DNA from 2 places in the Sphingobacterium sp. BS-2 genome. Region 2 is predicted to be linked to the other one. Evidence: riboswitches for the same ligand, from Rfam matches in the RefSeq annotation. Region 2 holds a riboswitch; the other holds the start of a gene.
What was found. A riboswitch is a leader RNA that binds a small molecule or an ion and turns the genes downstream of it on or off. The one in region 2 is predicted to bind S-adenosylmethionine.
Positions count from the first base shown of each region.

Region 1: linked by a shared signal. The riboswitch ahead of metE (5-methyltetrahydropteroyltriglutamate--homocysteine S-methyltransferase) and the one ahead of ACK2WI_RS16460 (methylenetetrahydrofolate reductase) in region 2 are both predicted to bind S-adenosylmethionine.

Region 1 covers NZ_JBIXGO010000012.1:61,137-68,839, reverse strand. The annotation lists gene ACK2WI_RS05200 (APC family permease) at 1-416, shown strand, start outside; gene metE (5-methyltetrahydropteroyltriglutamate--homocysteine S-methyltransferase) at 481-2,790, opposite strand; SAM riboswitch class I at 2,866-2,964, opposite strand; gene ACK2WI_RS05190 (response regulator transcription factor) at 3,235-3,924, opposite strand; gene ACK2WI_RS05185 (sensor histidine kinase KdpD) at 3,943-5,814, opposite strand; gene ACK2WI_RS05180 (hypothetical protein) at 5,941-6,324, shown strand; gene pyk (pyruvate kinase) at 6,387-7,703, opposite strand, start outside.
Region 2 covers NZ_JBIXGO010000021.1:62,038-69,740, reverse strand. The annotation lists gene ACK2WI_RS16475 (UvrD-helicase domain-containing protein) at 1-758, opposite strand, end outside; gene ACK2WI_RS16470 (30S ribosomal protein S16) at 970-1,506, shown strand; gene rimM (ribosome maturation factor RimM) at 1,641-2,168, shown strand; SAM riboswitch class I at 2,348-2,448, shown strand; gene ACK2WI_RS16460 (methylenetetrahydrofolate reductase) at 2,496-3,452, shown strand; gene ACK2WI_RS16455 (DUF2723 domain-containing protein) at 3,783-6,791, shown strand; gene ACK2WI_RS16450 (glutamine--tRNA ligase/YqeY domain fusion protein) at 6,856-7,703, opposite strand, start outside.

The sequences.
Region 1 (7,703 bases), on a different contig from region 2:
CAAGGGTTTTCCAGAGCATGGCCAAGGACGGCCTTTTCCTGAAGCAGGCTATCCCAAACAACAAGAATGATGTTCCGGAAAGGTCCTTGTGGTTTCAGGGAATCTGGGCCTCGCTATTGTGTTTGAGCGGACAGTACGGGAACCTATTGGATATGGTGTCCTTTGTGATCGTGATATTCTATATGATCACGGTGTTGGCGATGATGTATCAACGTTGGAAGAGACCGGACTTGGAAAGACCCTATAAAACATTTCTGTATCCCATTCCTCCATTGGTTTATCTATTGATCGGGACAGCATTCTGCTTGTTGTTGATCTTGTATAAACCACAATATACTTGGCCGGGCTTTATCTTGATCCTAATGGGGGTGCCGATCTATTATTTTGCGAATCGAAGGAAACCTAATATAAAATAAATAACAAGTAAAAGGCCGAACAAATTATTGCTCGGCCTTTATTATTATAAATTACTAATGTTGCTTATTCAGCTCTTAGGATTTTGGCAGCTTCTACCATTGATTCTAAGGCAGCTTTGGTTTCTGGCCAAGCACGAGTTTTCAGACCACAGTCAGGGTTTACCCATAATTGCTCTGCAGGAACTACTGCTTTTGCCTTGCGTAATAAGTTAACCATTTCTTCTGTGCTAGGAACACGAGGAGAGTGGATATCATATACACCTGGACCGATATCATTTGGATATTTGAAATCTGCGAAAGCATCTAACAATTCCATTTGGGAACGAGAAGTTTCGATCGTGATCACGTCAGCATCCATAGCAGCGATATCTTGGATAATATCGTTGAACTCAGAATAACACATGTGCGTGTGGATTTGCGTATCATCATCAACATTGGATGAAGAAACACGGAATGCACGTACAGCCCAGTCTAAGTATTCTTGTTGATCAGCTTTGCGTAGAGGAAGACCTTCACGGATAGCTGGCTCATCAATCTGGATGATTTTGATACCTGCTTTTTCCAAAGCTTGAACTTCGTCTAAGATAGCCAAAGCGATTTGGTAAGTAGTTGTAGAACGAGGTTGGTCGTTACGAACGAATGACCATTGTAAGATCGTTACAGGACCTGTCAACATACCTTTTACTGGACGGTTAGTCAATGATTGTGCATAAGCAGACCAACGAACAGTCATGTCTTCAGGACGGTAAACATCACCAAAAATAATAGGAGGTTTTACACAACGAGAACCGTAAGACTGAACCCATCCGTTTTGAGTGAATGCGTATCCAGCTAATTGCTCACCGAAGTATTCCACCATGTCATTACGTTCGAATTCACCATGTACCAATACATCGATGTCTAGGTCTTCTTGTAGACGGATAGTTCTTTCAGTCTCAGCAGCGATTTCTTTATCGTATTCTTCTTGAGAGATAGCACCTTTTTTCAAGTCAGCTCTCCATTTACGAACATCTTTTGTTTGTGGGAAAGAACCGATTGTAGTGGTAGCAAATCCTGGAAGGTTGAATTTAGCTTGTTGAGCTTCTTTACGAGCATTGAAAGTAGAAGTACGCTTAGCATCTTCATCAGTGATGTTGCTAACGCGGTTTTTAACCTCAGGTCTGTGGATCAATGGAGATGTACGGCGGCTTTCAGCAGCTTCTTTGTTTGCTTCGAAACGTTTTTGGGTTTCAGCATCCACTTCACCTTCAGCCAATACAGCTAGGTCTTTTACTTCAGCTAATTTCTGTTTAGCGAATGCTAACCAGTTTTTCACTTCAGCAGGTAGAGACTCTTCATTGTTCTCATTGTCTAGATCAAATGGAACATGCAATAAAGATGAAGAAGGAGCAACCCATACGCGGTCTTTTCCTAAAGCATCAACTGCTTGTTTGATTTTTTTCAATGAGTTTTCGTAGTCGTTTTTCCAAATGTTACGGCCTTCAACCACTCCTAAAGAAAGGGTTAGAGAAGCAGGAACTTTGGATAATATAGTGTCAAGTTGGTTTTCACCACGAACTAAGTCAAGGTGTAACGCATGCACAGGAAGATTAACAGCGATGTCTTCGTTGTTTCCTAGTGCCTCGAAGTAAGTGGCAACGATTAATTTAATGCCTTTGGCAGCAGCAGCTAACTTTTCGAAAACTTTTCCGTAAAGTGCTTTTGTAGCATCATCGATATCCAAAGCCAAGAAAGGCTCGTCGATTTGAACATATTTTGCGCCAGCATCAGCAAGTTTAGCCAAGATCTCTTCGTATACCGGAAGTAATCTGTCGATTAGATCGATACGGTTAAAACCAGCTTCTTTTTCTTTACCTAGCAATAGGTAAGTGATAGGGCCAATCAGGACAGGTTTAGTTTCGATACCTGATTGTTTAGCTTCATTGTATTCGCTTAGGAATTTCTCTGAAGTCAGTTTGAATTCTTGGTTTTTCACGAATTCAGGAACGATATAGTGGTAGTTGGTATCAAACCACTTCGTCATTTCCATAGCAGTTACATCCACGCCACCTTCTTGGAAACCACGAGCCATCGCAAAATATAAGTCTAGGTTATATTGGCGATCGATTTTGTTCAAAAGGGAGTTGTAACGAGCCGGGATAGCTCCAACAGTTAAGGATAAGTCTAGGACTTGGTCATAGAATGAGAAATCATTAGATGGGATCAGTTCGATGCCAGCATCTTTTTGAGTCTTCCAATTGCTTTCACGGATTTTAAGTCCAGCCTGCAATAATTCTTCCGCGCTGATTTTCTTTGCCCAGTAAGCTTCATTAGCTTTCTTCAGTTCACGGAAAGCACCCACACGTGGGTAGCCTAAATTGTTTGTTAATAGCATATAGTTCTCTACTAAATTAAATAAATTTCAATAAGTCTTTTTGCTAAGAGAAGGCTACCTAGGATTCCTGTAACCAGCTTATCTTTCCCAATCGGGGTAGAATGTAGCACCTTGTCAAGAGACAGGTTGCTAAGGCTTCATCGGGTCTAGTCCCTCTGCCTTTCTCTATAAGCGTCGGCTAAGTTATGGATAAGATTTTTATTTTCCAAGGAAAAAGATTTTTAGATATGAGAATTGAGATATGAGAAAGCGAGGGGTTTCAATATTTTAGTTCTTTGAGTATGAGAGAAATCATGGTTTAAAAGTAGATGGATAGAATTCTATCAAAAAAGGGGCAAAAATACTTTTGCCCCTTTATATATTTTGATTTTGTATATGTTTAAAATATCAAGCATTGGTGTTGCTAATATCTCATATCTCACATCTCTTATCTCACATCCATCCTTAGCTAACCAACAACTTATACCCCTTGCCATGCACATTGACGATCTCCACGTTTGGATCTTCTTTGAGGTATTTTCTTAGTTTACTTAAGAATACATCCATGCTGCGGCCGGTGAAGTAGTTGTCATCATGCCATATTTTGATCAAGGCTTCTTCGCGGGTCAAGACATCGTTTTTCTTAAGACAAAGTAAGCGCAGTAATTCGGCTTCTTTGGTAGAAAGTTTTTGTTGCTGACCTTTGTAAGAGATGATCTGGCTGGTATAGTCGAAGAAGTAATCACCGATTTCAAACTTGTCCGATACCTCTTCTTCTTTGTCCTTGGAAGCTCTTTTTAATAGCGCATTTATTCTCAATAAGAGTTCTTCTACACGGAAAGGCTTAGTGATATAGTCATCACCACCTAGTTCGAAGGCTTGGGTTTTATCCTCCATCATTCCTTTTGCCGTAGCATAGATGATAGGTACCGTTTGATTGATCTTACGGATATCCTTACCAAGGGAGAAGCCGTCTTTTTTGGGCATCATGACATCCAAGATGCAAAGGTCAAATTCCTCTTTGCGGAAGGCATCCATTCCTTCTTGACCATCTGTACAAAGTACGACGTCAAATTTTCCTTTTAATTCAAGATAATCCTTCAGTAATTCGCCCAGATTAGGATCATCTTCTGCTAATAATATCTTTTGATTCATACTTTTCTCTTTCTTATGTTATGCTACTTCCTTGGATGCGTCCTTTAAAGGAAGAGTTACTTCAAATTGTGTGCCTTTATCTTTTTCGCTTTTAACGGAGATTTTTCCGTTCAGTCTTTTGATGATATCGTTAACATAGCTTAGACCTAGTCCGAAGCCTTTCACGTTGTGGATATTTCCCGTAGGTATGCGATAGAACTGATCAAATATCTTTTCCTGTTGGTCCTTGGTCATTCCCATGCCCTTGTCTGCAACGGATATTACGATAGTGTTCCCTCTATTAAAAGTCTTAAAAGTGATTTCTGGTTTTTCTTGAGAGTATTTAATTGCATTATCCACCAGGTTGAACATCACATTGGAGAGGTGAAGTTCATCACCGACAACCAGGTCATTTCCTGCTGATATGTCGATGTTCAGGGTGCCATCGGCCTTGTCCATCTGTAGGCGCATGCTCTCTAGGACCGCATTGGCCAAGGAGTTGATATGCACATTGGTGCGCTCGATTTTTAAGTTTTCTTTCTCCAGTCGGGCGATGTTCAGCACGCGTTCGATATGCGAGCCTAAACGGACGTTTTCATCGTAGATAATGTTTGCTAGTTTATTGACACGCTTGCCATCTGCTGATATTTCAGGGTCACGCAAGGACTCGCTGGCGATCATGATGGTGGCAACCGGTGTTTTGAACTCATGGGTCATGTTGTTGATGAAATCGGTTTTCATCTCTGACATCTTCTTCTGCTTGAAGATGATGCTCAGGGTATAGGCAAAACATCCAATCAATAGCGCTAATAAGGCCAGGATGGTCGGGAATAACCAATAGCCCATGGTTTCAGCAATTATCCCGCCTTTGTTTGGGAAATGTATGCTGAGCTCACCTGGCGCATTTCCTCGGTCACCTTGGAATAGCCTAGCGGTATAGATCAATGGATTATTGACTTCCTTGAGTTGCTCGTTGTTGAATTGATAGACCCCTTGGAAAACGGGCATTTTATTGAAATCCTTGATCTCCATAACGAAGGAGGATTTAATGCCTCTTTCTTGAAGTTCATGGATCAAGAGATTGACGGTTTTCTTGCCGTTGATACGTTCCGCCAATGGTCTTTTGGATAATTCCATACCCATGGCAACATCAGCAATTACAGAGCTTTTCTTGCCCCCTAACATGGCGATGGTATCATATAGCGTTGCGGCTTCCGATAGGCGCTGTCCTCGCAGGTTATTGAGTTTGATCTCCAGTTCTTCGATCTTAGATAAGGTCTTGGAATCATAGCGGGGAGGGAGGGTCCTGATCTGGTAGGCAATTGCTTCTGTGGAAGGTGGGTTGAATACGGGGATCAGGTATCGGGTGCTATCGTCTTTTTGGGCAACCCTGGGAACTACTCTGATGGCTTCCACATTGGTGAACTCTCCAATGGTGTTGTCCGAGGTAAGTCCTTGTTCCAAGGTAATTCGCACAAGGTGCTTGTATTCTTTTCTCTTTAAATAAGTTTCATAGAAATCATTGCTGATAGGGACAGCAGGGAATTGCTGGTTCAGTTCTCTTTCCAAGAAATTGAATCTGGTGGTATGCGCAAAAGCCCTTCTCTGCAAGGTCTTGATGCTGTCTTGATATTGAAGCTGTAGAGCAAGGATCTTCTCGTTCTTTTGGATACGTTCTTGGTCAATCCTGAACTTCTCTTGGTTCAAGCGTTCCTGCTCCCTTGCGAAATCATAGATTTCTTGGCGTTCGATTTTATTGGCCACGGCCGATAAGGAGGCCTTGACTTCCTCATCAAATAGTTTGGACTCCTTGATAAAGGATTCCCGCACAAAATAATATTGCATCGCCATTACGCCAATCAGCGCAATGGACATAAGCCAAATAATCAATGCAATACTTCTTTTTTTCATTTGTTACAAAAGTAATAAGGGAAAACAGCTAATTTTCTCATTTAACACATTTTAACAGCAATATTTTAGCTTTTTTAGCAGAATAGGATTTCCTTTGTTAAAGAATTATGACTTAAGGCACTGATTATGAAAAAATTCATCTTGATTTCTATCTTATTGTTGATTTGGGTGATTCCTTCCTCAGCTCAAAATACTCAAAATATTCAAAAAAAGAAACCATTAGAATTTAAATGGGATGGCAACTCCAAGGATAGTTTAAAGAGGTTCAACATTCCTTTGCTGGATTCTTTGGATAAATCGATAGAGATCCCGAATGCCTATAAGGGCCAGAAGGGGTTGCTTTCGACTCCAAACGCTATACAAAAGCAACAGGATGATACGGTGATCTTGGAGAAGAAACTGTCAGGAGGGGAGAGCGTGAGGATGCCAGGGACACAGAAACTGGAAGAGAGTGGCAAAATTATCAAACAAGACCCTGAGACGGTCAAATCGCCACTGATAAAGAAGTGATTGAAAAATATATGCATAAAAAAAGAGCCTCAAAGGGGCTCTTTTTTTATGTCTTCTTGTAATTATTTTACTTCAGAAACACGGATTGTGTTTGTTCTACCTTTCTCATGAAGAGGGGTAGAGGAAGTGTTGATTACGATCTGACCAGGTTCTACCAAGTGACGTACTTTCAATAAGTCGTTCACATCTTGGATCGTACCATCAGTAGATTCATATTTTTCGTAAATGAATGCTTTCACACCCCAGCACAAGCTAAGCGTACGCAACAAAGTTTTGTTACCAGTGAACACATAGATGTCTGCATCTGGGCGGTAGCTAGAGATTTCCATGGCCGTATAACCAGAAGAAGTCATGACAGCAATTGCTGACGCATGAGTTTTCTCCGCCAAGAAGATCGATGAACTACAGATAGCATCAGGAATACGAGTAACTGGAACAGTTCCCAATTGCTCTTTTTCGCTGTAGTAAGGGTATGAAGTCGCTTCAACATGGGTAATAACTTTCGCCATAGTCTCGATAACGATCTCTGGGAATTCACCAACTGAAGTTTCACCACTCAACATCACGGCATCAGCACCATCGATTACCGAGTTAGCCACGTCATTTACCTCTGCACGAGTAGGGCGAGGGGTAGTGATCATACTTTCCAACATCTGGGTAGCAATGATAACCGGTTTTGAAAGGTTACGACATTTTTGAGCGATGATTTTTTGAAGTCCTGGTACTTCTTCCATTGGAAGTTCAACACCTAGGTCACCACGAGCAACCATGATCGCATCCGTAGCTTCGATAATGCTGTCGATATTTTCGATAGCCTCAGGCTTTTCGATTTTTGCGATTACTTTAGCGTGAGAACCTTTTTGCTTGATGATTTCTTTACATTGTTTGATGTCTTCAGCAGAACGCACGAAAGACATAGCGATCCAGTCAGCACCATGGTCAAGTGCAAAGTTCAAGTTGTCTAAATCTTCTTCAGTTAATGAAGGGATAGAAACTTTTGTATTCGGAAGGTTAACACCTTTTCTAGAAGTCAAGATACCACCGTGAACAACCTCACAAGTCACTGTGTCCAAGTGGTTTGTTGATAACACGCGTAACTGCAATTTACCGTCATCCAAAAGGATGATTTCATCTTCTTTAACGTCGTTAGGGAAGTTGTCGTAAGTGATGTAGATTTTCTTTTCGTCACCGATTTGCTCGTGCGTAGTCATTTCTACTGTGCTACCGTTGACAAGGATTGCACCACCTTCTTTCATTTTTCCGATACGGATTTTAGGGCCTTGTAGATCGGCTAAAATACCTACGTTGAAAGGGTGTTCTTGGTTGATTTCGTTGATTGTGTTGATTACCTTTAAGTGATCTTCCTGGGAACCGTGTGA
Region 2 (7,703 bases):
TCTGCATCATCCACCCCCAAGCGGCGGTATTCAGATTTGAAGGTTTCTATTCCCTGGACCAAAGCATCCAAAAAAGCATTGGTCTTTTCGTCAATTTCTTTGTTGAGTAAGTTGAATATTCGGTCGGTATCAGCCGAAATCATAAAACTATCAAACTCCTGGAAGTTTTCTGAGAAGATCAATCCAGCCAAGCTCATCAATTGCTGTCTATAATTCCAATTCTCATTCTTGCCGATCTTTTGCTCTGCATAATTGATGATCCATTCCAATAGGTCCGGTCTTTCATCCAGCAGTTGGTTCAACATGACTGTCAGGTCACGCTTCACTTTATTGGTGTTCATCTCGATGGCATAACCTGAATCGAGGTTAAGTTCATAGGTGAAACTTCGGATGACTTTTTGCGAAAAGCCATCAATGGTGCTTACCGAAAAATGGCTGTAATCATGGAGTATCCTTCTATAGATCCGATTAGCTTTTTCCTGGATGCTTTGCGGATCCCATTGTGGATTTTGCTGTAATAGTTGCTGTCTGTACTGCTCAATGTCACTTGCTGTGCTACCGATCGCCAAGCCATGCAGGACCGACATGATCCGACCTTTCATTTCGGCGGTAGCTTTGTTGGTAAAGGTAACGGCAAGGATTTCCCGATAGCTGCTTTCTTTGGATAGCAGTAGTGTCAGGTAATGCACAGTGAGACTAAATGTTTTTCCAGATCCAGCGGAAGCCTTTACAATCCTTAATGGAGCAATTCTTTGCATAAGATGACTATGGTTTGAAGTATCTGAATATCGGTATTATTAGCAGATTACTCAAATCTTTTTCAAGAATATCGGTCGGGAGTAGCCCTTATTTTGAGGATAAAACAGCTTTAAATTCTCTGTTGTATTAATTGATAATACTTTGTATCTTTGCGTCCCCTCCTGCATGTAGCAACGGGGGATATGTTGAATACATAAATAAAGAAAAAACATGGCAACTAAAATCAGATTGCAGAGACACGGTAAAAAAGGAAAACCTTTTTACCACGTAGTAGTAGCAGACGGCCGTTCACCACGTGATGGTAAGTTCATCGAGCGTTTAGGTTCTTACAACCCAAACACTAACCCAGCAACAATCGTTTTGGATTTCGAAAAAGCGTTAGACTGGATGAACAAAGGTGCTCAACCTACTGACACAGTTCGTGCTATCCTTTCTTACAAAGGTGTTTTATACAAAAAACACTTGCAAGGTGGTGTGAAAAAAGGTGCTTTTGATGAAGCAAAAGCTGAAGAACTTTTCACTAAATGGGCTGAAGGTAAAGATGCTCAAATCGAAGGAAAGAAATCAGGCTTAGCGAAATCTAAAGACGAAACTAAGAAAGCTGCTTTAGCTGCTGAAGCTAAGAAAAAAGAAGACAGAGCTGCTGCTATCGCTGCTAAAAACGCTCCTGTTGCTGAAGAAACAGCTGCAGAAGAGGCAGAAGAAGCTGCAGAAGCTACTGAAAACACAGAAGAAACTGAAGGATAATCTCTTCATAAAGTATTCAAAATGGCCGGATCATTCTATGAACCGGCTTTTTTGTTCCCTTTTTACCTTGATTAGCTATCCCTAATCCCTGAACAGAAAAAGAATTCCGTATTTTTGGAAATTAATTTGTGAATATGACGAAAGATCAATGTTTTTATATCGGTTATGTCAGTAAATCCCGCGGATTGAAGGGTGAACTGCAGCTGTTTTTTGAATTTGATAACTATATGGACCTTGATCTGGATGTAGTTTTCTTGGAGATGGACAAGAAATTGGTGCCATTCTTTGTCGAAAAGATCAAATTTCAGAATAATAGCACGGCTTATGTCAATTTCGAAGATGTGGACCATATCGACAAGGCCCAACCGCTCCTTAGAAAGCAAATCTATCTGCCAAATGATAAAATGCCGGTACGTGATCCTGATGATTTTACCTATCATGATCTTGTAGGTTATACCGCCATTGAAGAAACTGAAGGCGAATTGGGCGAGATCACACAGGTCCAAGAAATGCCGCAACAATTTATCGCAACCGTAGATATCGATGGCCGAGATGCCATGTTCCCCCTAAACGAGGATTTTATCGTCGGCATTGACCCCGAAGAAAAGATTGTCGTATTGAACCTTCCCGAAGGTTTGATCGATATGTACCTAGAAGATTAATAAGATATTTTAGATATAGAATGGGCGTTTTTAAGACGCCCTTTTTTTATGATCATACCTAACCCCATCCATTTCCAGATTCCATTTTCCAATTCCCGAAGGCCTCGCTTTCATAGTCATCCGAAAAGTTTTTTCTTTAAACATTTTGAGATTACCTTGCTATTGACGATATTAGCCCTCGCTTATAGAGAAAGGCAGAGGGACTAGACCCGCTGAAGCCTTAGCAACCTGACACCAGTCAAGGTGCTACATTCTACCCCCAAAATGGGAAAGATAAGCCAAAGAATCAGTGTTCACTGTGTTCTCTCTAAGCCTTAATATATTTTTATGAAAATCGTAGATCACATCAAGAACGCTAAAGGCAAGACCTTATATTCTTTTGAGCTGTTACCTCCTGCTAAAGGTCAAGGTATCCAAAGTATCTTCCAAACCATGGATGAACTGATGGAATTCAAACCTCCTTTTATTGATGTGACGTACCATCGTGAGGATTACCTGTACAAACAACATGCAAATGGCTTGTTGGAAAGGGTATCCTATAGAAAAAGACCGGGAACCGTAGCCATCTGTGCTGCCATAATGAGTAAATATAAAGTCGATGCCGTTCCGCACTTGATCTGTGGTGGTTTCACCAAAGAGGAAACGGAAAACGCACTTATCGACCTGAACTTCTTAGGTATCGATAATGTGTTGGTCCTAAGAGGTGATGCTAGAAAAGGCGATGCCGACTTTATCCCGACTGCTGGAGGTCATGCCTATGCTACTGACCTGTTGAGGCAAGTCGTGGACATGAACGAAGGATCTTATCTACATGAAGATATCGGCTCCTCCGAAAAGACCAACTTTTGTATAGGTGTTGCCGGTTACCCAGAGAAACATTTTGAATCGCCAAACTTCAATACCGATTTTAAATGGTTGAAGAAAAAGGTAGAAATGGGGGCTGAATTTATCGTTACCCAGATGTTTTTCAACGTAGAAAAATATAAAGAGTTCGTGACGAAATGTAGGGAAAATGATATCCATGTTCCTATTATTCCAGGATTGAAACCATTGACCACCAAAAAGCAATTGATCACGCTACCAAGGATCTTCCACTTGGATATACCTGAGGACCTAAGTGATGCGGTCGAGGCTTGTAAAACCAATGCCGATGTTAGGCAGGTAGGTGAGGAATGGTTGGTGCATCAATGTAAGGAACTGATCGATTTTGGCGTTCCGGTATTGCACTTCTATACCATGAGTAATCCAGGACCAACTAAAAAGATCGTTGAAAAATTAGTATAATAAAAGAACTGATGCAAAAATAACAGACAAAGGCGAATGATTTCATTCGCTTTTGTCCGTTTATACCGAGGTGATATTTTTATCCCATATTCGGGTCTCATTCGAGGCTTGTTCGAGACATGTTCGAAGATTGCTTGGATAAAATTTTAGTCATATTGCAAGAAATCCGAATGTGGGTAAAACAAAAGCTATTAGTTCTCCCGAAATTCCAGCGATAAATTCGCTGTTTTCGAAAAAGGAGAGCAGCCTGATTCCATGTTAAATTATGTTAATCACGGAAGTGGGAGATAATTCTTTTTTAAATTTAAACAACATTTATCACCTACAATTATGAGCTATAATAAAATCAACAATTTTCTCGGCTGGCTTTGCGGTATCATCGCGTTTGTACTGTATGCATTCACTGTGGATCAATCCATCAGTTGGTGGGATACGGGCGAGTTTATTGCCGCTTCGGACAAGTTGGAAATTGTGCATCAGCCAGGGGCGCCTTTGTTTCTTCTGATCCAGAATCTGTTTTCAAACTTGGCTTTCGGCAATAAGGAGCAAGTTGCCCTTTGGATGAATCTAGGTTCAGCATTTTGTTCCGCCTTGACCATTGTGTTTTTATTCTGGACCATAACGGCTTTGGCTAGAAAGCTTCTTTTGGGAAGGACAGAAGGGAATAGGCTTCAAAACCTGCAGGTTTTTGCTGCTGGGGCTGTAGGTGCATTGGCCTATGCATTTACCGATTCATTTTGGTATTCGGCTGTTGAGTCCGAGGTGTATGCCATGTCTTCATTGTGTACGGCTATCGTGTTTTGGCTTGCCCTGAAATGGGAGAGGAGAGCGGATGAGCCAGATTCCAATAAATGGCTGTTGCTGATTGCCTATGTGATGGGTTTGTCGATTGGGGTGCACCTTTTGAATCTGTTGACTATTCCAGCCTTGGCACTCTTGATTTACTTTAGGAAATCTATTCATGTAACCTGGAAAGGAGCCGCAAAAGCCCTTGCTTGGGGAGTTCTCGCCTTAGCCTTTATCCTTTGGGGAGTCATTCAATATTCCGTTAAAATAGCCGCAGGATTTGATTTGTTCTTTGTCAATTCCTTGGGCATGCCTTTTGGGTCGGGTATTATCTTGTTTGTCTTGCTCTTAGTTTCGGCAGCAGTATTCGGGATTGTATATTCCATCAAGAGGAATAAGCCTATCTTAAATCTCCTGATATTGGGGACTTGTTTAGTGTTCTTCGGCTTCACTTCTTTTAGTATGCTGTTGATTCGTGCACAAACCAATATTTCCCTCAATAACAATGATCCTGATAATGCTTTTTCCTTCTTGGGATATCTGAGTCGGGAACAATACCAATCTGAGCCCTTGTTCAAAGGACCTACTTTCAATTCAAAGGTATTGGATGTCAATGAATCCACTGGTTACAGAAAAGATGCTGAACGATATGAGAAATTTGATAATGTCAAAGGCTATAAATATGATAAGGAAGTTTTGTTCCCGAGGTTGTACAGCCAAAAACATGCTGATTTCTATAAGCAATACCTGAACCTTGCAGATGGTGAAAATCCGACCTTTTTGGATAATATGAAGTTCTTTTTCAATTATCAGGTTGGCCACATGTATTCACGTTATTTCATGTGGAATTTTGTAGGTCGACAAAATGATACCCCTAGCCAAGGGGAATTGACCGCTGGCAATTGGATCTCGGGGATCAATATATTGGATGAATTGCGACTTCCGGGATTGGACGCCATTTCCGAAAGCATGAAAAAAGACCCCAGTAGGAATACCTATTTCTTCCTTCCTTTATTGCTGGGGATTGCAGGTCTGATCTGGCAGGCCAAGCGGAGCAAAAGAGACACAACCATCGTTGGTTTGTTGTTCTTCTTTACCGGATTGGCAATCGTACTGTATTTAAATCAAACCCCATTGCAACCACGTGAGCGTGATTATTCCTATGCGGGATCATTTTATGTGTTTGCCATCTGGATAGGCTTGGGAGTTCTCGGTTTGATTGATTTTATACAAAAGAGGAGCAAACTTTCCATTAAGGCAATAACCTATACCTCTGTGACCTTTGCCATGTTGGCCGGACCGATTTTGTTGGTCAAGGAAAATTGGGATGACCATGACCGTTCTGGTCGCAATATGACCCGAGAAGTAGCAATGAATACCTTGAATTCCTGTGAGCCCAATGCCATCCTGCTTACCTATGCTGATAATGATACATTTCCACTTTGGTATCTGCAGGAAGTGGAGGGAATAAGGACCGATGTGAGGGTCTTGAATTATGGTTATTTGGGTTCAGATTGGTATGTGAAGCAGGCGATGGAGGATGTCAATCAATCCAAAGCCTTGCCTATTGCTTTCGATTTTAACAAGGTGAAAAAGGGCGTCCGGGATGTGATTCAAGTGGTTGATCTGGGGGTTGAGGGCTATACGGATGTAGATCAATTGTTGGATGTGATGCTTTCAGATGATAATAGGAATAAGTTGGAAACCAGTGATGGCAGTTTTGTGAATGTGATGCCTACGAAAAAGCTTCAACTCAAGATCGATAAGGAAAAAGCATTGAAAAACGCCAATATTCCTGCTGAATGGCAACAATTTATTCCGGAATACATGCAATGGGAACTCAAGGAAAATTTAGTAACGCGAGCCGATCTTAGTTTGATGTCCATTTTGGTCAACAACAATTGGGAAAGACCGATTTACTTTGTTTCATTAAGTGCACCGGCAATCTCCATGGGCTTGGATAAATACCTTGCTTCTGAGGGCTTGGTCAGCAAACTGATGCCTGTAGATATGGGGCAGTCTTCAAAAGGGTCCGGCTTGATCAATGCAAATAAGATTTACGACAATGCCATCAATAAATTTGAATGGTCCAATATTAATACCTTGGAGCATTTCGATGTGGATTCCAATCAATACTATGAAGGTTGGATTTATCCTAATGTCTATACGGATGGAATGCAAGCCTTGGTTAATCAAGGAAAGATGAAGGAGGCAAGGCAATTGGCGTTGCAAGCCTATGATTTTCAACCTAAGGAAACCAAAAGTATGCGGCAGACTTACTACAATACTGTTCTAGTGGATACCCTGCTGAAAGTGAAGGAAGTTGACAAAGCCAAGGTGTTGGCGGCTAAGCAGTTGAGGGCTATTAGGGAAAATCTGGATTATCAATTGGCCATATTTCAAAAAGCAAATAGGGGATATGATGCCATTTCCATTCAGTTAGGCTTAGCGGCATTAGACCAGTATGTGCCTATCATGAAAGAATTGGGTGATGAACAACTCTTTGCTGAGGCCTCCCGTTTGGACAAGAAATATAAGGCAGTTTGGCTGTAAGATAATTAGCATAAAAAAATGGTCAAGTATATTACTTGACCATTTTTTTATTGGTATAACCAGATTATTTTTTAGACTCTTTTGCCCAAGAGTCTTTCAAAGTTACGGTTCTGTTGAAGACTAGTTTATCTTCAGTTGTGTTCTTGCTATCTAGGTTAAAATATCCTAAACGGATAAATTGATATCCTTTACCAAGTTCAGCGTTTGCCAAATCAGGTTCAGCATAAGCTTTTTCAATAATTTGCAAACTGTTTGGATTGATAGAAGCCTTAAAGTCTTCAGCTGCTGCTGGATTCTCATCTTGGAATAGGCGGTCGTAAAGACGAACTTCCACTTCCTTAGCATGTGGCACAGAAACCCAGTGGATTGTTCCTTTTACTTTCATGCCTGAAGTATCTTCACCAGATTTTGAATTAGGAACATATTCACAGTATACTTCTGTAATATTGCCATTCTCATCTTTTTTGAAGTCAGTACAGGTTACGATGTAACCATGTTTCAGACGCACGGAAAGTCCAGGACCTAACCTGAAGAATTTCTTAGGCGCATCTTCCATAAAGTCATCGCGCTCGATCCATAGTTCTTTTGAGAAAGGAATCACCCTGCTGCCTTCGCCACCTTCAACCTCTGGGTTGTTTTCGCCATGTAGTTCCTCAACCTTGCCATCAGGATAATTCGTGATGATTAATTTAATCGGATCCAATACCGCCATCCTACGCCAAGCTGTTTTGTTCAGATCCTCACGGATACAGAACTCCAATAAGCTTACATCGATCATGTTCTCACGTTTTTGGATACCGATGCGTTCGCAGAAATTACGAATACTTTCAGGCGTATAGCCTCTTCTACGTAGGCCTGAAATAGTAGGCATCCTAGGGTCATCCCAACCTTCAACGAATTTTTCGTTTACCA